Regions from separate parts of the Streptomyces sp. NPDC104202 genome, predicted to be linked through region 4. Evidence: riboswitches for the same ligand, from Rfam matches in the RefSeq annotation. Region 4 holds a riboswitch; each other region holds the start of a gene.
What was found. A riboswitch is a leader RNA that binds a small molecule or an ion and turns the genes downstream of it on or off. The one in region 4 is predicted to bind cyclic di-AMP.
Positions count from the first base shown of each region.

Region 1: another riboswitch for cyclic di-AMP. It lies ahead of ACZ60W_RS21350 (LysM peptidoglycan-binding domain-containing protein); the one in region 4 lies ahead of ACZ60W_RS28815 (transglycosylase family protein).
Region 2: another riboswitch for cyclic di-AMP. It lies ahead of ACZ60W_RS03630 (M23 family metallopeptidase); the one in region 4 lies ahead of ACZ60W_RS28815 (transglycosylase family protein).
Region 3: another riboswitch for cyclic di-AMP. It lies ahead of ACZ60W_RS28255 (C40 family peptidase); the one in region 4 lies ahead of ACZ60W_RS28815 (transglycosylase family protein).

Region 1 covers NZ_JBVJMN010000033.1:17,719-24,757, forward strand. Annotated here, with positions in the region: gene ACZ60W_RS21340 (phosphocholine-specific phospholipase C) at 1-1,055, shown strand, start outside; gene ACZ60W_RS21345 (DUF6197 family protein) at 1,143-1,757, opposite strand; cyclic di-AMP (ydaO/yuaA leader) riboswitch at 2,101-2,282, shown strand; gene ACZ60W_RS21350 (LysM peptidoglycan-binding domain-containing protein) at 2,288-3,163, shown strand; gene ACZ60W_RS21355 (phosphoribosyltransferase family protein) at 3,157-4,446, opposite strand; gene ACZ60W_RS21360 (LURP-one-related family protein) at 4,561-5,157, opposite strand; gene ACZ60W_RS21365 (alpha/beta fold hydrolase) at 5,367-6,131, opposite strand; gene ACZ60W_RS21370 (SpoIIE family protein phosphatase) at 6,290-7,039, shown strand, end outside.
Region 2 covers NZ_JBVJMN010000003.1:214,655-221,693, reverse strand. Annotated here, with positions in the region: gene ACZ60W_RS03645 (STM4012 family radical SAM protein) at 1-468, shown strand, start outside; gene ACZ60W_RS03640 (STM4011 family radical SAM protein) at 515-1,393, shown strand; gene ACZ60W_RS03635 (SGNH/GDSL hydrolase family protein) at 1,380-2,174, opposite strand; gene ACZ60W_RS03630 (M23 family metallopeptidase) at 2,324-3,283, opposite strand; cyclic di-AMP (ydaO/yuaA leader) riboswitch at 3,286-3,442, opposite strand; gene ACZ60W_RS03625 (tyrosine-protein phosphatase) at 3,836-4,657, shown strand; gene ACZ60W_RS03620 (DUF6126 family protein) at 4,664-4,819, opposite strand; gene ACZ60W_RS03615 (helix-turn-helix domain-containing protein) at 4,853-5,482, opposite strand; gene ACZ60W_RS03610 (aspartate aminotransferase family protein) at 5,563-6,948, opposite strand; gene hpnH (adenosyl-hopene transferase HpnH) at 6,962-7,039, opposite strand, start outside.
Region 3 covers NZ_JBVJMN010000053.1:41,853-48,891, forward strand. Annotated here, with positions in the region: gene bioD (dethiobiotin synthase) at 1-406, opposite strand, end outside; gene ACZ60W_RS28235 (adenosylmethionine--8-amino-7-oxononanoate transaminase) at 473-1,753, opposite strand; gene bioB (biotin synthase BioB) at 1,746-3,017, opposite strand; gene ACZ60W_RS28245 (8-amino-7-oxononanoate synthase) at 3,161-4,339, shown strand; gene ACZ60W_RS28250 (ATP-binding protein) at 4,540-4,977, shown strand; gene ACZ60W_RS28255 (C40 family peptidase) at 5,222-5,698, opposite strand; cyclic di-AMP (ydaO/yuaA leader) riboswitch at 5,702-5,832, opposite strand; gene ACZ60W_RS28260 (hypothetical protein) at 6,223-6,528, opposite strand; gene ACZ60W_RS28265 (ATP-dependent Clp protease proteolytic subunit) at 6,536-7,039, opposite strand, start outside.
Region 4 covers NZ_JBVJMN010000055.1:39,029-46,067, reverse strand. Annotated here, with positions in the region: gene ACZ60W_RS28830 (globin domain-containing protein) at 1-489, opposite strand, end outside; gene ACZ60W_RS28825 (cytochrome P450 family protein) at 577-1,833, shown strand; gene ACZ60W_RS28820 (transglycosylase family protein) at 1,955-3,031, shown strand; cyclic di-AMP (ydaO/yuaA leader) riboswitch at 3,290-3,463, shown strand; gene ACZ60W_RS28815 (transglycosylase family protein) at 3,467-4,165, shown strand; gene eno (phosphopyruvate hydratase) at 4,454-5,740, shown strand; gene ACZ60W_RS28805 (FtsB family cell division protein) at 5,832-6,302, shown strand; gene ACZ60W_RS28800 (DUF501 domain-containing protein) at 6,346-6,900, shown strand; gene ACZ60W_RS28795 (Ppx/GppA phosphatase family protein) at 6,897-7,039, shown strand, end outside.

The DNA.
Region 1 (7,039 bases), on a different contig from region 4:
CGACCGTGCTCTTCCTGAACTACGACGAGAACGACGGCTTCTTCGACCACGTGCCGCCGCCGGTCGCCCCGCCGGGGACGCCCGGCGAGTACCTCGACGGCGTGCCGATCGGCCTGGGCTTCCGCGTCCCCATGATCGTCATGTCCCCGTGGACCCGAGGCGGCTGGGTGAGCTCCGAGGTCTTCGACCACACCTCCGTGCTGCGCTTCATGGAGACCTGGACGGCCGCGCTGGGCACGCCCGCCACCTGCCCCAACATCAGCGCCTGGCGCAGGAAGGTGACGGGGGACCTGACCGGGGTGTTCGACTTCGCGAACCCGGTCTACGGCGTGCCGGCGGGGCTCCCCTCCACGGCCAAGGTGATCGGGCAGGCGACCTGCGGCCCGATGCCGAACCCGGCACCCCAGAACAACGCCCTTCCCGCGCAGGAGTCCGGCACCCGACCGGCCCGTGCCGTGCCGTACCAGGTCAACGGCAACCTGGACCGGTTCGAGTTCGGCGCCGCGGGCAAGATCCTCGCCTGGTTCTCGATGACGAACCAGGGGGCGCAGGCACGGCGGCCGGCGCACTTCTCGATCCACCCGCACCAGTACCGCGACACGGCCGCCTGGCAGTACACGGTCGACCCGGGCGGCACGGCCTCCGACTACTTCAACATCGGGCTGGGGTCGGGGTCCGGGAAGTACGACCTCTCGATGATGGGCCCCAACCGCTTCCTGCGGCGCTTCATCGGCGACGCCTCCAAGGCCGGCAAGGACGTGGAGGTCTCGGCCCGGTTCGCGACCGAGCCGGGCACGGGGAAGACGGCCCTGTGGTTCCGCATGACCAACGCCTCGGGCGGCCCGGTCACCTTCACCATCCGTTCGAACGCCTACCGCACCGACGGGCCGTGGACGTACACGGTCCCGGCGGCTTCCAGCCGGGAGGACTTCTTCAACGCGGTGGCGTACAACGGCGGCTGGTACGACTTCACGATCGTCGCCGACATCGACGGAACCTGGTCGCGCCGGTACACCGGCCACATCGAGACCGGGGCCCCGAGCGTCACCGGCTGACCCGCCCCGCCGGCGTGCCGGGGCGGGGCGACGCGCGGGCGCGGGGTGGCGCGCCCGCGAGACCCGGCCCGGCACGCCGGAGGCGCGTCAGCGGCCGGCCCGTGCGGCCCGGCCGATGGCGGCGTCGAGCAGGTCCACGGCCTCGCCGGCCGTGCGGCCGGGAGCGCGGTTCCACGGCCCGATCAGGTCGTGCCACCCGCGCGAGCGGAGCTCGGTCATGACCCAGGCCGCCGCCTCGTTCATCGTGTCGGCGCTGCCGTGCCCGAGCCGGTGCGCGGCGAGCAGGGCGCCGCACACACAGCGGGCCCCCCGTCGGTCGCGCAGCCGGTACGGGGCGTTCTGCCAGCCCCACTCGGTGAGCACCAGGCGCGCATAGCCCAGATGGACCGAGGGGCGCAGGTCGGGCCTGCCGATCCGGCGCCAGACATGGAGCCGGTCGGGCAGGGCGGCTCCGACGCGGCCGGGCAGCCGGCGTTCGGCGGGGAGCGGCGGGGATACCTCGGCGAGCGCGTCGGCGACCAGTCGCTCCACCGGCACCGTCAGGAGGTCCCGCCACCCCTCCGCGGAGAGGGGCGGGGCGAGGGGCTCGTCGATGACCGGTCCGGCGACGAGCCGCTGCCAGCCGGCGTCGGCACAGAGAGCGGCGGCCTCGCGGTCGACGGTGTCGGGACTGAGCAGGGGGGCGGAGGTGGCAGGGGGCATCCAACGGCTCCTCGGTCGGGGTGGCTCCATCTTTCAGGATAAATGTCGGTTTTGCGACTTTTGCCCTTGAGTGCCCACCCGCCGTTCGGGGCTTTTCCACTCACTCCCCCATTAACAGAATTACCGTGCATATTCGGACATTGAGACCCTGGTGACGCGACTCACTCCCCGGCCGGGATCCCGGCCGCCGAAATCCGCGGGAGCCATGGGGCATACGGAAGTTCACCGCGCCGGAGAGCCGGTCGATCTTGAATTCTGCGAATTCGGTGATCCTTTTCCCGCAGGCGGCGTCCCGGTCCTCTTGTTATCCGTCGCATTACTGGCCTACGGTCACCTCCATTCGAGCGGATCGCCGAATCCTGCCACTGCTCGAAATACCTCCCTTTTCACCCGACGGCAGGAGCGGGGGACCCACGAATACGCCGGCCCGGATTCCGGGACGGCTCGGGGTGCAGCCGCGTGCGCGCGGCCGGACATCTCCCGTCCGAACCCGACAGCTCACCCCGCAGGCGCCGGAGAGGAATCCCGTCATGCCTGCTCACGGTAAGCACCGCCGCACCCGCCGCCGTCCCGTCTCCCAGGGCATCGCCCTGGTCGGCACGGGTGGCGTCGCCCTCGCCCTCCCGCTGATCGCACCGGCCGTCGCCGGTGCGGCGCCCGTCTCCGGGACCCCGGAATTCGCCGCCCAGGCCGTTTCCGCTCCCGCGAACACGGCAGCCGCGCCGATCACGGCCAAGGCACCGGCCGCGCCCGCCGCGGCCCGCACCTACACGGTCGTCAGCGGTGACTCGCTTTCCCTGATCGCCCAGAAGAAGGGAATTCAGGGCGGCTGGAAGGGCCTTTACAAGGCCAACCGCGCCACCGTGGGTGACAATCCGTCACTTATTCACCCCGGCCTCGAACTGACGCTTCGTCGGGATTCGGTCCAGACCGCCGCTCCGAAGGCGAAGAAGGCCGCCACGGCCGAGCGCGCGAGCCGCTCCGAGCGCCGCGCGCCCGCCCCTGCCGCCGCCACCGGCGCGTCCGCCGCCGCCCCGGCCGCCGCCGCTCCGGTCAAGGCCGCGCCCGTCGCCGCCACCAACTACGCCGACAACCTGGACGGCTGGATCCGCGAGTCGCTGGCCATCATGGGCCAGCAGGGCATCCCCGGCTCGTACGACGGCATCCTCCGCAACGTCATGCGCGAGTCCTCCGGCAACCCCAAGGCCATCAACCTGTGGGACTCCAACGCCGTGGCCGGCACACCGTCCAAGGGCCTGCTCCAGGTCATCGAGCCGACCTTCCTCGCCTACCACGTGCCGGGGACGTCCATGGACCTCTTCGACCCGGTCGCCAACATCACCGCCGCCTGCAACTACGCGGCCGACCGCTACGGCTCCATCGACAACGTCAACGGCGCCTACTGACCGGCGAAGTGCCCGGTGAACCAGGAGGCGGCGAGTTCCGCCACCTCCTCCAGGGCGCCGCTCTCCTCGAAGAGGTGCGTGGCGCCCTCCACCACGGCCAGCCGGTTCTCGCACCGCAGCCGTGACAGGGCCGTGCGGTTGAGCTCCAGCACCGACGTGTCCGCGCCGCCCACCACCAGGAGGGTCGGCGCCCGTACCGAGGCGAGCCGGTCGCCCGCGAGGTCGGGGCGGCCGCCGCGCGAGACGACGGCGCTCACCGGGCTCTCCGTGTCGGCCGCCGCCCACAGGGCGGCGGCCGCTCCCGTGCTCGCGCCGAAGTAGCCCAGCGCAAGCCCCGTGCCCTCCGGCTCCCCGGCCAGCCACTCCGTGGCCCCCGCGAGCCGGCCGGCCAGCAGGGGCGCGTCAAAGACCATCAGCCGGTCGCCCGCCTCCTCCTCGGTGAGCAGGTCGAACAGGAGCGTCCCCAGCCCCGCCCGGTGCAATGCCTCCGCCACCGCCCGGTTCCGCGGACTGTGCCGGCTGCTGCCGCTGCCGTGTGCGAACAGGACGATGCCGAGCGCTCCCCCGGGCACGGCGAGCCGCCCCGCCGCCGGCGCGGCGCCCTCGACCGGGATCCGCACCTCCCTGCCCCCGCCCCGGGGCCCCCGCACGTCCCGGGCACGGTCGAGGCAGGCGATCACCTCGGCGTCAGGGGTCTGGCTGAAGTCCCGGTAGAACGGTCCGATCGCGTAGAAGACCTCGGGCTCGTGGACACTGACCGTCTCGTCCGCCTCACCGCCGAGCCGTTCCGCCCAGCCGCGTGGCGCCACCGGGACCGCCAGCACGATCCGGGCCGCACCCCCGGCCCGCACCACCCGGCAGGCCGCGAGCGCGGTCGCCCCCGTCGCCAGCCCGTCGTCCACGACGACGACCGTGCGCCCGCGGAGGGAGACCGACCCCCGGTCGCCCCGGTAGCGGCGGGCGCGCTCGTCGAGCAGCGCGTGCTCCTCCGCCTCGACGGCGGCCAGGCTCCGGTCGTCCACCCCGGCATCGCGGAGCACCCGCTCGTTGAGCACCCGCACGCCGCCCTCGCCCAGGGCTCCCATGGCCAGCTCGGGCTGCCGGGGCACACCCAGTTTCCGCACGAGACAGATGTCGAGGGGGGCGCCGAGGGCCTCCGCGACCCGCGCGGCGACCGGGACACCTCCCCTGGGGAGACCGAGGACCACGACGTCCTGGTCCTTGAGGTGGTCGAGACGGCCGGCGAGCTGCCGGCCGGCGTCGGTGCGATCGGTGAAGAACATGGTCCGCCGCCCTTCCGCCCGCGCGGCCCGGGCTAGGGGAGGAGCGGCGCGACCCGCCCCCTGCCCCTCCTTCCAGGGTAGATGCGTCGGCAGCGCGCTGGGGGCGGCCCCGGCTCAGCGGGACTGGAGGGCGTCCAGGGCGACGGCCTGGGCTATCGCGAGCCGCCGGTCCAGCTCCGGGTCCGCTATGTCCAGTACGTACCGGTCGCGCAGGCCGAAGCGCTTGTCGACGGACATGACGGGCCGTCCCGCCTCGGCGAAGTCGAAGTGGTACGGCACGGCGAAGGGGATCAGGTCCGTGAAGGGGAGGAACTCCCAGACGCGCCGCAGCAGCGCCACGCCCCGGTGCCGCTCGCGTCCGGTGGTCTCCGTCGCCGCACCCTCCCGTGCGAGGTGCCAGGTGCTGCGGAGCAGCGAGGCCCCGAAGTCCTTCCGGAAGCCGCCCAGGCGGCTGCCGGAGGCACCGTGCACGTCGTAGGTCGCGCCGACGTCGAGGACCTGGCGGGCCTTGAAGGTGAAGAGGACCTGGCGGCGGGACTCGTCCGTGTAGAAGGTGACGTGCTCCTTGAACGCCATGCGCTTCTGGTGGGCGAAGGCGACGAGTTCCGCCTCCTCACCGCCGGCGCCCTCGGTGTGCACCAGGTAGCGGTTGGCCATCGGCGTGACCTTCTGCCGGACGAGGAAGCGGTGCTGCGACTGCGCGAGGCCCATCGGGTGTGCTCCAGCTGATCGTGGACGGTCGGCCGCGGACCGTCCCGTGGCGTCGTGACCACGATGATCGCGTGGCGCCCCGCGCCTCCGCTGTCCTCGAAAGTCGTCCGCGCGATCGACGTTCGGATGACGTCCGGGACCGCGCCGCCCGCCGCGGTGCCGGCCCGCGCCGGAGCGCCGGACCCGGCACCGCGCGAACGGCGGCCCGGTCAGGCGGCGAGGAACGCCTCGATGGCCTGGGCGAGGGCCTCCGGCGTCTCCTCGGGCGCGTAGTGGCCCGCGTCCTTCAGGACCTCCAGGCGGGCGTTGGGGTACCAGCGCAGCCAGGTGGCCTCCATGGCGTCGCTGCCGAGCGCCGGATCGTGTGCTCCGACGACGAGGAGGACGGGCACGGGGTTGTCGCGGACGCGCTCGTGGAAGTCGGTGCGGGACCAGGAGTCCAGATAGGCGCGGAAGGCGCGGGCGTTGGACCGTCCCACGGAGCGGTCGACGAGCGTGCCCAGCCACGCGTCGTCGTACCGGCCGCCGGTGGTGTTGTCGATGATCGCGCGCCGGTTGGCCGGCGCCCCGGCCGCCCCCGCGAAGAGCTCCCACGTCTCGCCGTCGAGGGGGAAGCCCGCCGCCGAGACCGGTGAGATGCCGACGATCGAGCGCACGCGCGCGGGGGCGTCGAGCAGCATCAGCTGGGCCGCCTTGCCGCCCATGGAGTGGCCGATGACGGAGAAGGTGTCCCAGCCGAGGTCGTCGGCGACGGCGAGGGCGTCGGCGGCGACCTCCTCCATCGTGTAGGCGCCCGGGTGGTCGAGGGCCTCGCCGTACCCGCGGCAGTCCACGAAGGCGTAGCTGCCGGTGGCGGTGTCCAGGTGGGCGCGCAGGGGGTCGAAGCTGGTGCGGTCGCCGAACCAGTTGTGCAGGACGACGGCCCGGGCGGGCCCTCCGCCGTGAACGTCGTACGGAAGAAGCCGGTCCGTCATCATGCCCCCTGGTCCGAGGTGCTGGGCGCCGCGCGCCGGCGGCGGCGGTCGACGACCGAGTGTGACGGCATGGACGCGCGCGGTCAACATCGCCGGGCCGGCAGCGGGCGGCCGGGCCCGGGATGCGGAGCCTTTCGCGTCGGGGGCATCCTGGCTGTGTGACCTCGCACGGCACGTCCGGCTCCGGCCCGACGGGCGGCACCGGGCGTCCGGCCGGGAACGGAGCTGCCGACGGGCCCGCTTCGTCCGCCCTGACGTGGACGCTGGCCGAGTCGGTGCTGGGGGCGGTCGAGGAGGTCGGGGGCTACGCGGGCGGGGTGTACCTGCGCTCCGGAACCCCGGGACTGCTCAGGCTGGCGGTGCTCGTGGGCCTGCCGGGACCGCTCTTCCGCCCCTGGTTCCGCATGCACGCGAACCGGCCCTTCCCGGTGGCGGAGGCCTTCCGCTCGGGGCAGGCCGTCCACCTCTCCGACGTCGAGGAGGCGATGCGGCGGTTCCCCCAGCTGGTGGCGAGCCTCCCCTTCCCCTTCGCCTCGATGTACGCGCCGGTCTTCGCGGGCCGTGAGCGGTTCGGCGTGCTCGTGGTCCTGCGGGCGCCGACACCGGGGGTGCCGGTGGACGCGCGCGACAGGGACCGGATGACCCGGGGCGCGCTCCGCCTCGGCGAGGAGCTGACCGGCCTGGTCCGCGAGGGCACCGTGGTCGAGTGGCCCGGCGACCCGGTGTGCGTGCAGCTCTCCACCGGCTCCGGTCCGCCGGTCCGGTTCGGCTCCTTCGACTGGGACCTGGACACGGGGGAGGTCGTCCTCGACGAGGGTCTGCTCGCGATCCTCGGCGCGGAGGTCGCCTCGCCCTGCCGCATCGAGGTGCTCACCTCGATGCTGGACCCCGAGGACGGCTACGCCCTG
Region 2 (7,039 bases), on a different contig from region 4:
GCCCCGCTCGGGCCGGACGACCACGCCTGCCAGACGGACGGGATGATCGGCCTGGGGTGCGGGGCGCGCTCCTACACCTCGACGCTCCACTACTCCTTCGACTACGCCGTCGACATGCGGGAGATCCGGACCCTCATCGACGCGTACACGGAGGCCGGGGACTTCGCGCACGCCGAGGTGGGCCGTGCGGTGGACGCGGACGAGGCCCGGCGTCGCCATCTGCTGCAGTCGCTGCTCCAGGCGGAGGGCATGCCGGTCGCCGGGTACGAGGAGCGGTTCGGCTCCTCGCCGTTCGCGGACTTCCCGGTGGAGCTGGGGCGGTTCGGGGCGTTCGGCTGGCTGGACGGGGACGCGCCCGAGGGACTCCTGCGGCTGTCGCCGGAGGGCCTGGCGCACTCCGACGGGCTGGGCCCCGAGCTGTTCTCCCCCGGCGTGCGGGCCGCGATGGCCGCGTACGAGCCGAAGTAGCGGGGCGGCCGTGGACCTGACACCGTCCGTCGTGCCGGACGCGGGCATGGACCTCACCGTGCTCTACCGGGGCCCGCTCTCCTCCTGCGACCTCGACTGTCCCTACTGCCCCTTCGCCAAGCGGCGGGACGGCGCCGAGGTGCTGCGCGCGGACCGGGCGGCGCTGGAGCGGTTCACCGGCTGGGCGGCGGGACAGGACGGCGACCGGCTGCGGATCCTCTTCACGCCCTGGGGCGAGGGGCTGGTGCGCTCCTGGTACCGGCGGGCGCTGGTCGGGCTGTCCCGGCTGCCGCACGTCGAGCGGGTGGCGATCCAGACCAATCTGAGCTGCCGGACCGACTGGCTGGCGGACGCGGACCCGGAGCGCGTGGCGCTCTGGTGCACGTACCACCCGGGCCAGACGCCGTACGAGCGGTTCCTCGGCAAGTGCCGCGACCTGGCCGACCGGGGCGTCCGGTTCAGCGTCGGCGTGGTCGGCCTGGCCGAGCACCTGGAGCACGCCCGCCGGCTGCGCGCCGCGCTGCCGGCCCACGTCTACCTGTGGGTGAACGCGGCCGAGGGGCACACGTACACCGACGCGGAGGCGGACGCGTGGACGGCGCTCGACCCGCTCTTCCCCTACAGCCGGCATCCGCACCGATCGGCGGGGCTGCCCTGCCGCACGGGCGAGTCGGTGATCTCGGTGGACGGCGAGGGGACGGTGCGGCGCTGCCACTTCGTCAGGGCCGAGCTGGGGAACCTGTACGACGGCTCGTACCGCGCCGCCCTGCGCCCCCGCGCCTGCCCCCTCGCCGTCTGCGACTGCCACATCGGCTACGTCCACCTGGAGACGCTGCCGCTGTACGACGTCTTCGCCGGCGGGGTGCTGGAGCGGATCCCCGCCGCGGTGCCCCCGCCGGTCCTCCCGGGACCTACAGCGGCATGAGGTCGGGGCGCTTGGCCTCGACGTGGTCGCCGGAGCTCTCGCCGCGCAGCCGGCGCCCGATCCAGGGCACGAGGTACTCCTTCGCCCAGTGGATGTCGTCCCGGCGCACCTCCAGCGGTCCGCGGGGCGGGACCGGCGGCCACGCCTGGTCGGGGTCGGCGGGCACCGGCACGCCGAGGACCTGGGCGGCGCGCAGGGCGACCCGGGTGTGGCCGTCGGACGAGAGGTGCAGCCGGTCGTCGTCCCAGGCGCGCCGGTCCTGGACGGACTTGAGCGACCACAGGTCGAGGACCGGGCAGCCGTAGCGGTCGGCGATCGCCCTGACGTGCCCGTTGTAGGTGGCGATCTTGCCCCGCAGGTGCTTGAGGAGGATCACGTCGCGGGTGTCGAAGCCGGTGGTCACCATGACGGTGCCGACGGCGGAGGTCAGGTCGGCGACGGCGCGCTCGAAGCGCTCGGCGACGTCGTCGGGGTCGGTGCCGGGGCGGATGATGTCGTTGCCGCCGGCGCAGAAGGTCACCAGGTCGGGGGCGAGTTCCTTCGCCCGGGGGACCTGTTCCGCCACGATCTGGTCGAGGAGGCGTCCGCGGACGGCCAGGTTGGCGTAGCGGAAGCCGTCGTGCTCCGGCAGCTGGTCGGCGAGCAGCACCGCGAAGCGGTCCGCCCAGCCGACGTACGTCCCGTCGGGCCCGGGGTCTCCGACGCCCTCGGTGAAGCTGTCACCGATCGCCGCGTACGACCCGAATGCGTTCTTGTCTCTTGATCTCGAATCGTCTGCCACGGGAGCACATTTTTCCCCTTCCGGTGTGACCTACGCGACCGTAAGGAGGGGTTGACTGCGGGTGACATATGCCACCGATAAAGACTTTCAAAAGCCGGAATACGGCGACGGCCCGGCACGCGTGTGCCGGGCCGTCGGGTGCGTCCGGGTCAGACGGAGACGCCGTGCTGGCGCAGGTAGGCCAGCGGGTCGACGTCGGAGCCGTAGCTCGGCGTGGTGCGGATCTCGAAGTGCAGGTGCGGGCCGGTGGAGTTGCCGGTGGAACCGGAGAGGCCGATCTGCTGGCCGCCGGAGACGCTCTGGCCGGCCGAGACGGAGAGGGAGGAGAGGTGCGCGTACTGCGAGTAGTTGCCGTCGGCGTGCTGGATGACGACCTCGTTGCCGTAGGCGCCGCTCCAGCCGGCGGAGACGACCGTGCCGGCGCCGACGGCGCGGACGGTGGTGCCGGAGGAGGCGATGAAGTCGACACCGGTGTGGTAGCCGGAGGACCACATGGAGCCGGCCGCGCGGTACGGGGTGGAGAAGCCGCCGCCGGCGACGGGGGTGACCCAGCCGGAGGACGAGGTCGAGGAGCCGGAGGACGACGCGGGGGCGGAGCTCTGCGAGGTCGCGGCGGCCGGGGCGGAGTCGCGCTGGCTGCTGCGGGAGGCGCGCGGGGCGTCGCCGTTCTTCTCCGAGGACGCGGCGCTCGGGGCGGCCTTGGGGGCGACGGCCTTCGGCGCGGTGCCCTTGGCGCCGAGGGTGAGCTTCATGCCCGGCAGGATCAGCGAGGGGTTCTCGCCGACGACCTGGCGGTTGTCGGCGTACAGCTTCTGCCAGCCGCCCGCGAGGTGGTGGTCGGCGGCGATCTTCGACAGGTAGTCGCCGCGGACGACGGAGTACGTCTTGGGCGCGGCCTGGGCGGCGGGCGCGGCCTGGGCGGCGGCGGGGGCCTTCACCTGGGCGGTGACGGCGCCGGGGACGGCGGCCGGCGCGGACTGCTCGGCGGCGTGGGCCCCGGTCGCCCCGAGGAGCGGGAGCGCGACGACGGCGCCACCGGTGCCGGCGACGGCGAGTCCACGGGTGAGGGGGTTGATCCTGGGACGGCGGTGCTTACCCTTCGCGGGCATGGCGAATTCCTCTCCGGCGCCTGCGAGGTGAGCTGTCGGGTTCGGACTGGAGATGTCCGGCCGCGTTCTCACGCGGCTTCACCCCGAGCCGTCCTGCATCGCGGGACCGGCGTACTACCTGGGTCCCCCGCTCCTGCCACACATGGGTGAGTGGAATTCCGGACGGTGGCAGGATTCGGCGGTCCGACCGGATTGACGGTGACGCTAGACGAGCGGGGTCGGCGCGAACAAGCCGCCGTTTTCCCGGGGCATTCCAAGGCCCTTGATCGGCCTCGCATTCCGGTCACCCTGTGTGGATGACGGTCCCTCGATCCCCTTTTCACGCAGGGCAATTGCGCGGGGCCGTCGGCCACGATCCGTCACCTTTATGACGCTGCTCACGCGCCGGACCCCATCTCCCCTGCAACCGGGGCGCGTTACCCCTAAGGGTTTAATTCGGACAGATCACCCATTCCCGTCCGAGGGGGTGCGCCGCCCGCGCGCCACCGGGATGATTGCCCCTGGAACCGATCTCGCGTCGGGCACCCGAACGACGACACCCCAGGAGCATCAGTGACGCAGCAGCTGCCGCAGGTCCCGCCCACCGAGGCGAACGAGCCCGAGCTGGCCGAGGTCCGCAACTTCCGGGACGTGGGCGGCCTGCCGACGACGGACGGGCGCGCCGTGCGCCCCGGCCGGCTCTTCCGCAGCGGCCACCTCGCCCACGCGACCGAGAGCGACGCCGCCTTCCTCGCCACGCTGGGACTGCACACCGTCTTCGACTTCCGCAACGAGGCCGACCGGCGGGTGGAGGGCCCGGACGTCGAGCTGCCCGGCGTACGGAACGTGAACATACCGCTCAACGACCCGGCCGACGGCAAGGAGTTCTGGAGGCTGGTGCGCGACGGCGAGATCTCGCAGCTGCGGGAGATCCTCGGGGACGGCAAGGCCGCGGCCAGGATGTCCGACTCGTACCGGAAGATGGTGGTCGAGCGGACCGAGGAGCACAGCCGGATCCTGCACTCCATGGCCGAGGAGAGCGTCCCCGCCCTGATGCACTGCGCGGCGGGCAAGGACCGCGCCGGCCTCTCCATCGCGATCACGCTGCTCGCCCTCGGGGTCGAGCGCGCGGCGATCGAGGCCGACTACGTGAAGTCGAACGACCCGCACCGCCGCTACAAGGTGCGCCGCAGCTCCACCGCCCCCGACGCGATGTCGCCCGAGGTGATGGAGCTGCTGAGCCCGCTCTTCGACGCGCGGGTGGAGTACCTGCGGGCCGCCTTCGAGACGATCGAGGAGACCTGGGGCACGGTGGACGCCTACCTCGCCGAGGGACTGAAGCTCGCCCCGGAGACCCGTGACCGGCTGCGCGAGCGGCTGCTCACCGAGGCGTAGTCCGGGCTACTGGTTCTGCCCGCCCATCACGAAGAGCAGGTAGAGGAAGCCGGCGAAGAGGTGCCCGGCGATCAGATAGGCGAAGAGCCGGAGGACGAGACCCTTGGGAAACTTGCCTTCCCCGCGCTCCTCGCCGGTCACCGGTGCGGACTTCTCGGACATGTCGGTCCTTTCTTGTCGGACGGGATCACGGGGTCAGCGCAGGTGCGGGGTTCCGTCGCCGAGACACAGCTCGGCCGCGGGACTCTGCATCAGCGTATGGACGAAGAGCAGCTCGGCGCCGCCCGGGGTGGCGGCGCCGATCCGGTGCGGGGTGAGCGAGTCGAAGTGCGCGCCGTCCCCGGGGTCCAGGACGTGGACGGCCTCGCCGAGGGCGAGCCGGACCCGGCCCTCCAAGACGTGGATCCACTCCTCACCGGGGTGGACGCGCACGATGTCGGACCGGGTGGCGTACGGCACGTGCACGCGCAGGCACTGGAGCGCGCGTCCGGCGCCGCCGGCCTGGCGGTAGGTCCAGCCGCCGGCCTCGACGGGCTCGGAGCGGCCGGCGCGCACGACGGGGTCCCGCTCGGGGGGCGCCTCGCCCAGGAGCTCGGAGACCGTCGTACCGTAGATGCGGGCGAGGGCCAGCAGCATCGGCAGCGAGGGCTGGCGGTTCCCCGTCTCCAGCCGCGAGAGGTGGGCGGGCGAGAGGCCGGCCCGCTGCGCGGCGGCCTCCAGGGTGAGCCCCCGGCGGCGGCGCAGGGCCCGCAGCTGCGGGGCGACGTCCGGCAGGGCGCCGGAGGGAGCGGGGTCCGGGGAGTCTTCCCCGGGGACGTGGTCCATGCCTCCATTCCGCCAGGATTGTGCCTCTGAGGCAAGTTTCTTGCCCCAGAGGCAAAACCGACGTCCGGCGGCCGCGCCGCTCAGCGCTGGGCGACCGCCTGCCTGACCAGCGTCCTGCCGAAGTCCCACAGGAGCCCGCCGCCGCCGTGGGCCTCGTCCATGACCGCCGTGAAGGCGGTGACGAACCGGTCCACGTCCGCCTCGTCGACGACCAGCGGCGGGATCAGCTTGATCACCTCCAGATGGTCACCGGAGACCTGGGTGAGGATCCGGTGCCGCTGGAGCAGCGGGACGACGACCATCTGGGCGAAGAGGCCCTTGCGGGCCGCCTGGAGCATCGTCCACCGGCCGCGCAGCCCCAGCGAGGTCGGCCGGCCGAACTCGATCCCGATCATGAGCCCGCGCCCGCGGATCTCGTGCAGCAGCTCGTACCGGGGCACCAGCTCCTTCAGCCGGCCGGAGAGCAGGTCGCCGATCCGGCGGGCGTGCGCGACCGTGCCCTCCTCCTCCATGACCGACAGGACGGCCAGCCCGGCCGTCATGGCCTGCGCGTTCGACCCGAAGCTCGCCGAGTGGACCAGGACCCGGTCCATCGACGAGTAGACCTTCTTGAAGATCCAGTCCTTGCCGATCGTGGCGCCGACCGGCACGTAGCCGCCGGAGAGCGCCTTGGCGACGCAGACCAGATCGGGTTCGACGCCCTCCTCGTGCTGGTAGGCGTAGAAGTCGCCGGTCCTGCCGAGGCCGGTCTGCACCTCGTCCGCGATGAGCAGGGCGCCGTGCCGGCGCAGCAGCTCCTGGGCGGACCGCAGGAACCCCGGCGGGGCCTCGTGGACGCCCTTGCCCTGGATGGGTTCGACGACGAAGGCCGCCACGTCGCCCCGGCTCAGCTCCCGCTCCAGGGCGTCGAGGTCGCCGAGCGCGATCGCCGTGTCGGGCAGCAGCGGGGCGAAGCCCTCCCGGAAGCCGTCCTCGCCGTTGACGGAGAGCGAGCCGGTGGTGAGGCCGTGGAAGGCGTGGTGGCAGTAGAGGACCCTGGGCCGCCCGGTGGCGTACCGGGCGAACTTGAGGGCGGTCTCGACCGCCTCCGTGCCGCTGTTGCCGAAGAAGACGCGGTCGAGGTGGGGGCTGTGGGCGAGCAGCCGCTCGGCGAGCAGTCCCGGCAGCGGCTGGCAGTCGAAGCGGGTGAGGTCGGCGAGCTGGGCGTCCAGGACGTCGTGGAGGGCCTTGCGGACGACGGGGTGATGCCGTCCGAGGCCCATCACGCCGAAGCCGGCGAGCATGTCGAGGTGGTCGACGCCGTCGGCGTCCCAGAAGTGGGCGCCCTCCGCCCGCTCGTACACCTTGTCGAAGCCGATGGTGTGGAGCATCCGCGGCAGCTGGTGGTTGAGGTACCTGGCGTGCAGCTCGTACCGCTCGCCGCCGCGCTCGGCGAGCAGCGCGCGCAGGTCGAACTCCCCGCTCATCGCTCCCCCGTCCTCACCCGTTGTTCCCGGAGACGGTCTCCCTGACGGCGCGCAGGGACTCCTTGAGGGAGCCCATGGTGGCGAGGACGGC
Region 3 (7,039 bases), on a different contig from region 4:
CCGGGGCGTCGAGGAGCGCGGCCACGTCGGCGAGCGTGCCGCCCTCCTCGTCGAAGCGGACCAGGAGGCCGCCGGCCCCCTCCACGAGCACCAGGTCGTGCTCGGCGGCGAGCTTCCGGGCGGCCTCGGCGACCTCGGCGGGCCCGACCGGGGCGAGCCCCGACCGCCGGGCGGCCGTGTCCGGGGCCAGCGGCTCCGGGAAGCGGGCCAGCTCGGCGGAGGTCACGGCGCCGGAGAGCCGGACGACCTCGTCCGCGTCGCCCCGCTCGTCCGGGCCGAGGCCCGTCTGGGCGGGCTTCAGGACGGCGACCGACCGTCCCGCCGCGGTCGCCACGGCGGCCACCGCCGCCGTGACCACGGTCTTGCCGATCTCCGTCCCCGTACCGCTGACGACGATGATTCCCACTGCTGTCCCGTTCCTTCCGTTCACCCTGACCGGCTCGCTCCGACCGGCCCGTTCCGCGCGGGCCGGTCAGCCGGCCGCCGCGGCCGCGCGGACCGCCCTGCAGATCCTGGCCAGGTCCTCGTCCCCGGTCACGTACGGCGGCATCGTGTAGACGAGGTCCCGGAACGGGCGCAGCCACACGCCCTCCCGGACCGCCGCGCGCGTGGCCGCCTCCATGTCGACCGGGTGGTCGAGCTGGACGACGCCGATCGCGCCGAGCACCCGCACCTCGCGGACGCCCGGCAGGTCGGCCGCCGGCGCGAGGCCGGTCCGCAGCCCGGTCTCGATCCGCTTGACCTCGACCTCCCAGTCCTGGGAGAGCAGCAGGTCGAGCGAGGCGAGGGCCACGGCCGAGGCGAGCGGGTTGCCCATGAAGGTCGGCCCGTGCGCCAGGATCGGCACCTCGCCCCGTGAGATCCCGTCGGCGACCCGGCTCGTGCAGAGCGTGGCCGCCATCGACAGGTAGCCGCCGGTCATCGCCTTGCCGACGCACATCACGTCGGGGGAGACGCCCGCCTGGTCGGCGGCGAACAGCCGGCCCGTGCGGCCGAACCCGGTCGCGATCTCGTCGAAGACGAGCAGGACGTCGTGCGCGTCGCACGCCTCGCGCAGCACCCGCAGGTACGCCGGGTCGTGGAAGCGCATCCCGCCCGCGCCCTGCACCACCGGCTCCACCACCACGGCGGCCAGCTCGTGCGCGTGGCGCCCGATCTCGGCCCGCAGCAGCTCGGCGTACGACTCCTCGAAGGCGGCCGGCGGCGCGTCCACGAAGACCTGCCGCTGGAGGACGCCGGTCCACAGCTCGTGCATGCCGCCCTGCGGGTCGCAGACCGACATCGGCTGCCAGGTGTCCCCGTGGTAGCCGCCGCGCCAGGTCAGTAGCCGCTGCTTCTCGGGGCGGCCGAGGGAACGCCAGTACTGCAGGCACATCTTGGCCGCCACCTCGACGGAGACGGAGCCCGAGTCGCTCAGGAAGACGTGCCGCAGCGGCTCGGGCGTGATCTCGACGAGCCGGGCGGCGAGCCGGACGGCGGGCTCGTGGGTGAGCCCGCCGAACATGACGTGGCTCATCCGGTCCAGCTGTCCGCGGACCGCCTCGTTGAGCACGGGGTGGTTGTAGCCGTGGATCGCCGACCACCACGAGGACATGCCGTCGACCAACTCGTCCTGGCCCTCGGCGGGTTCGGCGAGCCGGAGGCGCACACCCGAGGCGGACGCGACGACCAGCGGCTCCGCACGGCCCGGCATGGGGCCGTACGGATGCCAGACGTGCGCCCGGTCCAGGGCGAGCAGTTCGTCGTTACGCATTCGGCGCCAGGTCCGTGCCGGCACCCCGGCGGCGCACGGCCACCAGATCGGGCCGGGCACCGTTGGTGGGGGCCTCCGTCTCCGCCCCGGCCGCGGGGGCCTGGGCGGGCTCGGCGGCGTGGCCGCCGCAGGGACCGCAGCCGCCGCCGGCGTGCCCGCCGCAGCCCGCGTCGCCGTCGGCCTGCGCCTGCGCACCGCAGCCGCCGGCCCCGGCCGGAGCGTGCGAGCCGCAGCTGCCACCCGCCGCGGCGAGCGCGTCCGCGCGGTGCGCCGGCAGCGTCGTGGTGCCCGCGCCCTCGACCTCGAAACCGGCGTCCGCGATCATGTCGAGGTCGGCCTGGCCGGCCTGGCCCTCGCTCGTCAGGTAGTCGCCGAGGAAGATCGAGTTCGCGATGTTCAGCGCCAGCGGCTGCATCGAACGCAGGTGCACCTCACGGCCGCCCGCGATCCGCACCTCCACGTCGGGGCAGACGAACCGGACCATCGCGAGGATCCGCAGGCAGCGCTGCGGGGTGAGGTTCCACTCCTTGGCGAGCGGGGTCCCCTCGAAGGGGATGAGGAAGTTGACCGGCACCGAGTCCGAGTCCAGCTCGCGCAGCGCGTAGACGACGTCGACCAGGTCCTCGTCGGTCTCGCCCATGCCCGCGATCAGGCCCGAGCACGCCGACAGACCGGCGGCGTGCGCCTTCTGCACGGTGTCCACCCGGTCCGCGTACGTGTGGGTCTTGGTGATGCCCTCGTACGTCGCCTCGGACGTGTTCAGGTTGTGGTTGTACGCGTCGGCGCCGGCCTCCCGCAGCCGCTCCGCCTGGCCGTCCGAGAGCAGACCGAGACAGGCGCACACCTCGACGCCCTCGTTCTGCTCCTTGATCGCCTCGATGGTCCTGCCGACGCGCTCCACGTCCCGGTCCGTCGGACCGCGGCCGCTCGCCACCAGGCAGACCCGCTTGGCGCCGCCCGCGACACCCGCGGCCGCGGCCTGCGAGGCCTCGTCCGGCTTGAGCCAGGTGTACTTGAGAATCTCGGCCTTGGAGCCGAGGCGCTGCGAGCAGTACGAGCAGTCCTCGGGACAGAGCCCGGACTTCAGGTTGACCAGATAGTTGAGCTTCACCCGGCGGCCGAACCACTGGCGGCGCACCTTGCCGGCCGCGGCCACCACATCGAGCAGTTCGTCGTCGGACGTCGCCAGCACGGCGAGCGCTTCTTCACGGGTCGGCAGCTCGCGCCGCAGCCCCTTCTCCACCAGCGTGTTCAGCAGGTCCATAACCGCTGATCCTTGCCTACCGCCCACCCCCGGGCCAAGGAGGAACCGAACAAACGCCCCCGATCGGGGTGTGTGGATGACCACATCCCGACCCCGGCTCCCTCCGGCTAGTGTCTGTGCGCTGCCTACAAAAGGATCGCCGCATGCCACAGGCCGACGACGCACGGGCCGCGGGCCCGCGCCGTACCGCGTTCGACTGGACCGACGCCGAGGCGCGCCGCCGGGCGGAAGCCGGTCTCGTCCGGACGCTGCGGCCCCGGGCGGCCGAGTCGGACCTCCTCGACCTGGCGAGCAACGACTACCTCGGCCTCACCCGCCGGCCCGAGGTCACCGAGGCGGCCGCCGAGGCGGCACGGCGCTGGGGCGCCGGCTCCACCGGTTCGCGCCTCGTCACCGGCACCACCCGGCTGCACGCGCGCCTGGAGCGCGAACTCGCCGACTTCTGCGGCTTCGAGGCCGCCCTCGTCTTCTCCTCCGGCTACACGGCCAACCTCGCGGCGCTGACCGCGCTCGGCGGCCGGGACTCCCTCGTCGTCTCCGACGCCGCCAACCACGCCTCGATCGTCGACGGCTGCCGACTCGCGCGCGCCGAGACCGCCGTCGTCCCGCACGCCGACCCCGAGGCCGTACGCAAGACCCTGGACGCGCACCCCGGGCGCCGCGCCCTGGTCGTCAGCGACTCCGTGTTCTCCGTCGACGGCGACAGGGCGCCGCTGACGGAACTGGCCGCGGCCTGCCGCGCGCACGGCGCCGGTCTCGTGGTGGACGACGCCCACGGCTTCGGCGTCCTCGGCGACGGCGGCCGGGGCGCCCTGCACGAGGCGGGTCTGGCGGGCGCCGAGGATGTCGTCGCCACCCTCACCCTTTCCAAGTCCCTGGGCAGCCAGGGCGGCGCCGTCCTCGGGCCCGCCCGGGTCGTCGAGCACCTGGTGAACGCCGCCCGCACCTTCATCTTCGACACCGGGCTCGCCCCCGCCGCCGCGGGCGGCGCGCTCGCGGCCCTGCGGCGGATCGCCGCGGAGCCGGGGCTCGCCGAGCGGGCCAGGACGGTGGCGACCGTCCTGCACCGGCGGCTGACCGACGCCGGCCTCACCGCGGCCCGGCCCGACGCGGCCGTCGTCTCGGTCCGGGCCCCCTCTCCGGAGGCGGCGCTCGCCTGGGCCGCGGACTGCCGCGACCAGGGGCTGGCGGTCGGCTGCTTCCGGCCGCCCTCGGTGCCCGACGGCATCTCGCGGCTGCGCCTGACGGCCCGGGCCGACCTGACCGACGCGCAGATCGAGCGCGCGGTGGAGACGATCCTGCGGACGGCGCCCGTCGGGTGAGGCGCCGCCGGTCCGGGCGGGCGGCTGCCGGCCGCGGTGACCGCTGCCCAAGCGCGTTCCGGGGTCGTGGAGTTCACCGCTTCGGGCGACAGACAGGGACATATCTTGGTGGAACCCCGCCCGGGGCGGCACGATCGGTGGCACTCTGACGCGTAGTGCAATCCGGGACGATGTGCCCGGCGGGAAAGGGACAGCGTCGCATGGCAGATCATCAGGAAGCATCCGTCACGCTGCCGAGCGAACCCGCCTCGGTCCCCACGGCCCGGCGGTACGTCGCGGACGTCCTGACCGGCTGGGGACTCGACGACGCCGCGGACACCGCCGACGCGATCCGCCTGATCGTCTCGGAACTGGCCACCAACGCCGTCGTCCACACCTTCGGCCTTTCGCCGACGTTCACCGTCGACATCAGGCTGGTGCGCGAGGAGGTCCTCCACATCGGGGTGACCGACAGCCATCCCCGCCGGCCCCGCCGCCTCCCGGCGGCGGTCCAGCAGGACAACGGCCGCGGTCTGGTCATCATCCGCTCGCTCGCGGCCGCGGCGGGCGGCCGGTTCTCCGTCACGCCGACGGACGACGGCGGCAAGACGGTCTGGATCACCCTCCCCTGGGCGGCCGCTCCCGTGCCGATCCGCTGACCCCGCCCCCGCGGGGACCGCCGGCCACCGGGACAGGGCGGCCGCGCGGTCGCGCGGGGGAGGGGAGGCGGTGGCGCGGGTGCGGCCGTCCGGGTGAGCCCGCTCCGGCGGTGCCGCCGGGGAGCCGGTCGTCGGGGAAGGGCTCCGGAGGGGACGCCGGGGGCCGCGGTCCGGGCGGAGAGCGGGGCGGCGCCACCCCGCCGCTCAGGCCGGTCCGAGGGGCCGCGTCAGCGGCCGGGGGCCGTCATCGGACGCGGCCGTAGTAGACCTTCGACGACCAGATCTTGTCGAGCTTCACCCACGAGCCCGTCTTGGGCGAGTGCCAGATCTTGCCCGCGCCGGCGTAGATGCCGACGTGGTAGACCCTTCCACCGGAGTGGAAGAAGACCAGGTCCCCCTGTTGTCTGCTGGACGCGGCGATGTGCCGGGTCTTGTTGTACTGCTGCTGCGCGGTGCGGGGCAGCGACTTGCCCGCCTTCTTGTACGCGTAGAGCGTCAGGCCGGAGCAGTCGAACCGGGTGGGTCCACTGGCTCCGTACCGGTACGGGGCTCCCTTCTTGGACTGGGCGACGCTGAGTGCCTTGTACGCGTGTGAGGTGGCTGCCTGGGCCTCCGGCGCCGCTCCTGGGGCGAGCAGCGTGCCGCCGACGGCGGCGAGGGTGAGAGCCGAGACGGCTCCGGCCCGGGACAGCAGGGACGGGACGTGCATCTGCGCAGTCATGCGCAACCCTTCGTCAGCCGCCTGCGAAGGATGACCTGTCGGGTTCGGGCTGGCGAAGATGCCCGGCCGCGGCTGCGGCTTCACCCCAAGGGGCGGCCTCGCTGCCGGAACAGCGCGTACGCCCCGCAAAAATCGGGTCCTCCACTCCTGCCGATCCACTCCTGCCGACCAGACGTCCGGGACAGCGGCAGGACTCGGCGTCCGCCCGGACCGCCCCGCCGCGGCGGCGGGGGCTTGTCGTCGTCAGGGATCTTGACCCACGACATGGGCGAAAACCGAGCTGAAACGGCGATATGTGAGGCTCCTCACGACTGATCCATTCAGGTGGACAGGCAGCCTTTGTGATCTTCCGAGGTTTGGCCGACGAGCCCCGCACCAGCGATGGAACGTTCGATTCCGCCAGATGTGTACACCTGTTGCGCAACTCTCCCGACGCATGTGTCGACTCGTCGACTACGCCGAACGAGCGAGGGAATCTGCGGCGCACGTCGGCCGTCCGGCCCTCGACACGACACGCCGGTATGTCAACTCGCTCGGGTCTGCGGCACGGTGACCCGGCCCGTCCTCCGCTCGCCGTCCAACACCCGCAGGGCACGCGCCAATGTGTCCGCGTGCACCTCGTTCTCGCCCCGCATGTGCATGAGCGTCAGGGCGGCGCGCAACGCCTCCACTCGTCCCACCAGGGCTTGTGCCGCGCGCAGGGCTCCATAGGTATGCGAACCCCTGGATGGGTTGATCTTCCCCAGGAGGTCCACGACTTCGAGGTAGGCGTCGACGAACTCGCCCTCGGCCCGGGTCAGGGCGGGCAGCGGCGGAAGCTCAGGGACCACCGCGCGCTCACCGCGCCGCGCCGCCGGCGGGCGCCCGCCGGCGGCTCACGAGGTGGTCGGCGAGTCCGTACGCGACCGCCGCGGGCGCGTCCAGGACCGTCGTGCGGTCGAGGTCGGCGTCGATCCGCTCCCGCTCCTGCCCGGTGTGTTCGGTGAGCATCGCGGCCACCAGCGCGCGCTGCCGCAGCAGTTCGCGCGCGTGGACGTCCAGATCGCTCGGCTGCCCCCGCATCGGCTCGTCCAGCGCGGGCTGTTCGAGCGTGACCCGGGCGCCGGGCAGGACCATGCGCTTGCCGGGGGTGCCCGCGGCGAGGAGCACCGCCGCGGTGGACTCGGCCCGGCCCAGGCAGGTCGTCTCCACGTCGCAGTGGAGCGAGCCCATCGTGTCGTGGATCGCCGTCATCGCGTGGACCGCTCCGCCGGGCGAGTTGATGTACAGGGCGATGTCCTGGCCGGGGGCCGCGTGATCCAGGTACAGCAGCTGCGCGATGACGTCGTCGGCCGAGGTCTC
Region 4 (7,039 bases):
GCGGGGCCGGAGGGTGAGGAGGGCGAGGTCCTCGCCGAGGCGCCGGTGGCGGACGACGTCCGCGTCCCACCAGGACGGTTCCCCGGCCGCGGCGGCCTCGTCGGCGCCGGCCAGCATCAGCCCGGCGATGTGGTCGTACGCCTCGGACCACGCCTTCTCCGCCCGCACCGTCCAGGCGGTGCCGGCGGCGTGCGCGAACGCGGCGAGCAGGCTCTCGCCGACGGCGGCGTACAGCGCGGGAGAGGCGAGGAACTTGCGGTGGTCGCGGCCCAGCCGCCCCAGGTAGCCGGCGAGGCCGGGGTCCTCCAGGTGCGTCACCACATGGGTGAGCGCCGCGAAGAGCCGGTCGCGCTGCGGCTGCATCTCGTCGGGGAAGAGCGCCCGCACCCCGGGGTTGTTCCAGAAGAGGTGCGAGTAGAAGAAGGTGACGGCGTGTTCGGCGCGTCTCTCGACGACGGCGAACGTGGCTCTGAGCAGCTGGGGGTCCACCGGCATGAATCTAGGGCACGACCTGCACCCCTTGATCACAGGTTCTCCACGAACGTGCCGTCACGGGCGGACCTGTACGGTCGTGCCGTGAGTACGACCCCCGGCCCCGCCCCCGCCCCCGAGCTCTTCACCTGGGAGTTCGCGAGCGATCCGTATCCCGCCTACGCCTGGCTGCGGGAGCACGCGCCCGTGCACCGGACGACGCTGCCCAGCGGCGTCGAGGCATGGCTCGTGACCCGGTACGCCGACGCCCGGCAGGCCCTCGCCGACCAGAGGCTCTCCAAGAACCCGGCGCACCACGACGAGTCCCCGCACGCCAAGGGCAAGACGGGCATTCCGGGCGAGCGCAAGGCCGAGTTGATGACCCACCTGCTCAACATCGACCCGCCCGACCACACCCGGCTGCGGCGGCTCGTGTCGAAGGCATTCACCCCGCGCCGGGTCGCCGAGTTCGCCCCCCGCGTCCAGGAGTTGACCGACCGGCTCATCGACTCCTTCGCGGAGCGGGGGAGCGCCGACCTCATCCACGAGTTCGCCTTCCCGCTGCCCATCTACGCGATCTGCGACCTGCTCGGCGTGCCCCCGGAGGACCAGGACGACTTCCGGGACTGGGCCGGGATGATGATCCGCCACGGCGGCGGGCCGCGCGGCGGGGTCGCGCGCTCGGTCAAGAAGATGCGCGGCTATCTCGCCGAGCTGATCCACCGCAAGCGCGGGGAGCCCGGCGAGGACCTCATCTCGGGGCTCATCAGGGCGTCCGACCACGGCGAGCACCTCACCGAGAACGAGGCCGCCGCCATGGCCTTCATCATCCTCTTCGCCGGCTTCGAGACGACCGTCAACCTCATCGGCAACGGCGTCTACCAGCTGCTGCGGCACCCCGGGGAGCGCGAGCGGCTCCAGACGTCGATCGCGGCGGGGGAGCGGGGGCTGCTGGAGACCGGCGTCGAGGAACTGCTGCGCTTCGACGGGCCGGTGGAGATGGCGACCTGGCGCTACGCGACGCGGGCGCTGGCCATCGGCGGGCAGGAGATCCCGGCGGGGGACCCGGTCCTCGTCGTGCTGGCCGCAGCGAACCGGGACCCGGAGCGGTTCGCAGGCCCGGACGTGCTGGACCTCGACCGGCGCGACAACCAGCACCTGGGGTACGGGCACGGCATCCACTACTGCCTGGGCGCGCCCCTCGCGCGGCTGGAGGGGCAGGCCGCGCTCGCGACGCTGCTGACGCGCCTGCCGGATCTGCGACTTGCCGTCGATCCGGACGAACTGCGGTGGCGCGGCGGGCTCATCATGCGGGGATTGCGCACGCTTCCGGTCGAATTCTCCCCGTCCGCCCCCCGGTAGGGAAGTGACGTCGCGTCAGAAATGTGATCTTCACGTGATCGGGGGTCCATCGACTTGTGACGAGCGTTCGAATACCGCTACGTTTCCCGGCAGTCTCAGCCGTCACGCGAAAGGCGCTCCTATGCGTTCCGGGAACGGACGACACCGTCGCCCCCGTCAGGCCCCCGCCATCGTCGTCGCCGCCGGTGTCACCGGTTCCGCCATGGCGTTGCCGCTGCTCGCCACGGGCTCCGCCTCCGCGGCCGACGCCGCGACCTGGGACCGGGTCGCCGAGTGCGAGTCCGGTGGCCAGTGGAGTGCCAACTTCGGCAACGGGATGTACGGCGGGCTCCAGTTCACCCAGGACAGCTGGGAGCGGAACGGCGGCCTGGCGTACGCCCCCAGCCCCGACCTCGCCAGCCGCGCCCAGCAGATCGCGGTGGCCGAGAAGGCCCTTGCCAAGGGCAGCACCGAATGGGCGACCTGCGCGCCGATCGCCGGCCTGACCAACGACGGCAAGGCCACCGGGGTGGACCCGGGCCCGACCGCCGTCCCGACGGCCCCCACCGGCCCCGTCGCCGAGTCGAACCGGACCGACGGCGCCCCGTCGGCCTCCACCGGCTCCTTCCGGCACGCACAGACGCCGAAGACCGCCACGGCCACGCCCACCACGCCCGCCGTGCCGGAGGACCCCGACGCCTCGCTCCCGCCGACCGCCCCCGTCACCCCCGGTGTGCCGGTCACGCCCGGCACCCCCACGACGCCCGGCACGCCCACGACGCCGGTCACGCCCGACACATCCGTTACGCCCGGTACGCCCGTTTCTCCCGGAACGGAGGAGGGTGACGCGTCGTCGGCCGCGCCCGGATCCGGGAAGCACCGGGGCGACGCCGCTCCGGAGGAAACCGACAAGCCGGGCAATTCCGCGGAATCCGGCAAGCATGCCTCGCCCAAGGACGAGTTGGCGGATACCTCTACGTCCAGACCCGCGGCCGATGCGGCGAAGAATTCGGGCGCAAAGGACAGTGCGGACAGTTCGGACGCGTACACCGTGCAGCCCGGCGACAGTCTGTCCGACATCGCGCAGTCGAACGAACTGCCCGGAGGCTGGACGGCCCTCTATGACGCCAACCGCCAGACGGTGGGCGCCGATCCGGACCTGATCCTGCCTGGTCAGAGCCTCGAACTGACGGCGGATCCGGTCACGGCCGAAGGTTAGTTCGGGACTGTATGTCCGGTTCTGGGCAAGTGAGACATGGGTCTCTTCGCCCCAACTGGCGTGTCCTGCCCGTGACCTTTGCCTCCGTCACCTCTCACCTGCATAAACGCCCCCCACCGGAGGGCGAGTAGGGGCGAAATTTCCGCAATGCGCCTCTTTGAACTTCCGGTGGGTCTGTGTCTACGGTCTTAACCGCTCGCCACCGCGGGCCCCGTCGACCGAAACGCCGAATCCTGCCGTCGGTCGATGGGAACAGTCGTCGCGTCAGCGCCGAAGGCAGGAGCGGGGGACCCAAGGTAAGTGCCGGGCCCGGCCGTCCAGACGGACGGCCGACGACCGGCTTGGGGTGAAGTCGCGTGCAAGGACACGCGGCCGGGCAACTCATTGGCCCGAACCCGACAGCTCACCTCGCAGGCGTCGGTGAGGAGAATCTCCATGCTGTTTTCCGGCAAGGGCAAACACCGTCGTCCCTCCAAGGCCACCCAGGTCGCCACGCTCGTCGGCGTCACCGGTGTCGCCGTCGCCGCCCCGCTGATGACCGCGGGCACCGCCTCGGCCGCCACGGGCGCCGAGTGGGACCGGGTCGCGCAGTGCGAGTCCGGCGGCAACTGGGCCATCAACACGGGCAACGGCTACTACGGCGGCCTGCAGTTCTCGTCGTCGACGTGGGCCGCGTACGGCGGCACCGCCTACGCCCCCAACGCCCACCAGGCGTCCAAGTCGCAGCAGATCACCGTCGCGGAGAAGGTCCTCGCCGGCCAGGGCAAGGGTGCCTGGCCGAGCTGTGGTGTGGGTCTCTCCCGCACCACCTACACCGGTGGCACCACGGCCCCCGCCCCCGAGCGCAAGGCCACGCAGCCGACCACCCGCAGCGAGCAGCGCCAGGCCCCGAAGAAGGCCACGGCCGCGCAGGCCCCGCGCAAGGCCGTCGCCGCCAAGACCGTCGTCACCCCGGCCGGCAAGACGGTCAAGCAGGGCGACGGCGAGTACCGGGTCAAGCCCGGCGACACCCTCGGCACCATCGCCCGGGACCACGGCGTCCAGGGCGGCTGGGCCAAGCTCTTCGACCTGAACAAGGACGTCGTCGAGGACGCCGACCTGATCTACGTGGGCCAGCAGCTCCACCTGAAGTGAGCCAGGCGACCCTCCCGCGGTGACCACCCCGGCCCGGCGTGCCCTCCCCCGTGCACGCCGGGCCGGGGTTTCGCCGTGTCAGGGGAGGGGCGTTCGGGACACGGAGGCGGTTACCGTCCAGTAGATCTGGGGTCCTTCGTCCCGTAATACCTGCCCTTGGGTCCTTTTTCGTCCCAGGGTGCGGGCGCCCGGCGGGCGGGAGCCCCCGAGCCGGTTAGGCTCTTGTCGCAAGGCCAAGCGACCCTGCACCGACCTTGCGTCACATCCAGCGTCACATCCCAGAAGGAGATGCTCGTGCCGTCCATCGACGTCGTCGTAGCCCGGGAAATCCTGGACTCCCGAGGCAACCCCACGGTCGAGGTCGAGGTCGGCCTCGACGACGGCAGCACCGGTCGTGCTGCCGTTCCGTCCGGTGCCTCCACCGGTGCCTTCGAGGCCATCGAGCTCCGCGACGGTGACCCCAACCGTTACCAGGGCAAGGGTGTCGAGAAGGCCGTCCTCGCCGTCATCGAGCAGATCGGCCCGGAGCTCGTCGGCTACGACGCCACCGAGCAGCGCCTGATCGACCAGGCCATGTTCGACCTGGACGCCACGGAGAACAAGGGATCGCTCGGCGCCAACGCCATCCTCGGCGTCTCCCTCGCCGTCGCGCACGCCGCCTCCGAGGCCAGCGACCTGCCGCTCTTCCGCTACCTCGGCGGCCCGAACGCGCACCTGCTGCCCGTCCCGATGATGAACATCCTCAACGGTGGGTCGCACGCCGACTCCAACGTGGACATCCAGGAGTTCATGATCGCCCCGATCGGCGCGGAGTCCTTCTCCGAGGCCCTTCGCTGGGGTGCGGAGATCTACCACACCCTCAAGGCCGTCCTGAAGCGCAAGGGCCTCTCCACCGGCCTCGGCGACGAGGGCGGCTTCGCCCCGAACCTGGAGTCGAACCGCGCCGCCCTGGACCTCATCATCGAGGCCATCAAGGAGGCCGGCTACGCCCCGGGCACCGACGTCGCGCTCGCGCTCGACGTCGCCGCGTCCGAGTTCTACAAGGACGGCGTGTACGAGTTCGAGGGCAAGTCCCGCTCGGCCGCCGAGATGACCGAGTACTACGAGGAGCTCGTCTCCGCGTACCCGATGGTCTCCATCGAGGACCCGCTGTACGAGGACGACTGGGCGGGCTGGAAGGTCCTCACCGACAAGCTGGGCGCCAAGGTCCAGATCGTCGGCGACGACCTCTTCGTCACCAACCCCGAGCGCCTCGCCCGCGGCATCGAGGAGGGCACCGCCAACGCCCTCCTGGTCAAGGTCAACCAGATCGGCTCGCTGACCGAGACCCTGGACGCCGTCGAGCTGGCCCAGCGCAACGGCTTCAAGTGCATGATGTCCCACCGCTCCGGCGAGACCGAGGACGTCACCATCGCCGACCTCGCGGTCGCGGTGAACTGCGGTCAGATCAAGACCGGCGCCCCGGCCCGCTCGGACCGCGTCGCCAAGTACAACCAGCTGCTGCGCATCGAGGAGATCCTCGACGACGCCGCGGTCTACGCCGGCCGCAGCGCCTTCCCGCGCTTCAAGGGCTGACCGGCGTCACCCCCGGCAGTTCCGTACGTCCCCGCACTCGGTCCCGTACCGTGTGCGGGGACGTCCGCGTGAACAGGGGAGGCGACACGACATGGCCGCGAAGGACCGGGACCGGTTCTCCACCGCGACCCGGATCAGACTGCTCGGCGAGCAGACCGCCGCCCGTGTCTACCGCTCCCAGACCCGCCGCCAGGCCCGCCGCTCCCGGCTCACCGGCCGCGCGGCCTTCCTCGCCCTCGTCGTCTGCTCCCTCGTCGTGGCCCTCGCCTATCCCATGCGGAGCTACGTCTCCCAGCAGGGCGAGATCGCCGAACAGGAGCGCAGGGCCGCCGAGGCCGCCCGGCGGGTGGAGGAGCTGAGGGACGAGAAGGCCCGCCTCCAGGACCCGGCCTACGTCCGCCGCCTCGCCCGCGAGCACCTGCACTACGTGCTGCCCGGCGAGACCGGCTTCACCGTGGACGACCCCGACGCGGAGCAGCGGCCCCGCGCCGACCAGGGGGCGGCCGACCGCCCCTGGTACGACAACCTCTGGGACGGCGTCGACCACGCCGACCGCCCCTGACCAGGCCTCTTGGTGGCCGACCCGACACACGAACAAGGCAGACATGGAAACGCCCCCTCCGCAGACCGAACGCACCGAGCCCACCGAGACGGACATCGCCGCCTTCGAGCTCCAGCTCGGCCGGCCGCCCCGCGGCCTGCGCGCCATCGCGCACCGCTGCCCGTGCGGCAACCCGGACGTCGTCGAGACGGCGCCGCGGCTCCCCGACGGCACCCCCTTCCCGACCACGTACTACCTCACCTGCCCCCGGGCGGCCTCGGCCATCGGCACCCTGGAGGCCAACGGGGTCATGAAGGAGATGCAGGCCCGGCTCGCCACCGACCCGGAGCTCGCCGCCGCCTACCGGGCGGCGCACGAGGACTACATCGCCCGCCGCGACGCCATCGAGGTCCTGGAGGGCTTCCCGAGCGCCGGCGGCATGCCGGACCGGGTCAAGTGCCTGCACGTCCTGGTCGGCCACTCGCTGGCCGCCGGCCCGGGCGTGAACCCGTTCGGCGACGAGGCCCTCGCGATGCTGCCCGAGTGGTGGGCCAAGGGCGCCTGCGTCACGCCGTGCGCCGACCGCGGGACCGACGCGGACGAGGGGCGGGACGCGTGACCAGGGTCGCCGGAATCGACTGCGGTACGAACTCCATCCGCCTCCTCGTCGCCGACGTCCACCCCGAGACGGGCGACCTCGTCGAGCTGGACCGGCGCATGACGATCGTCCGGCTCGGCCAGGGCGTCGACGAGACGGG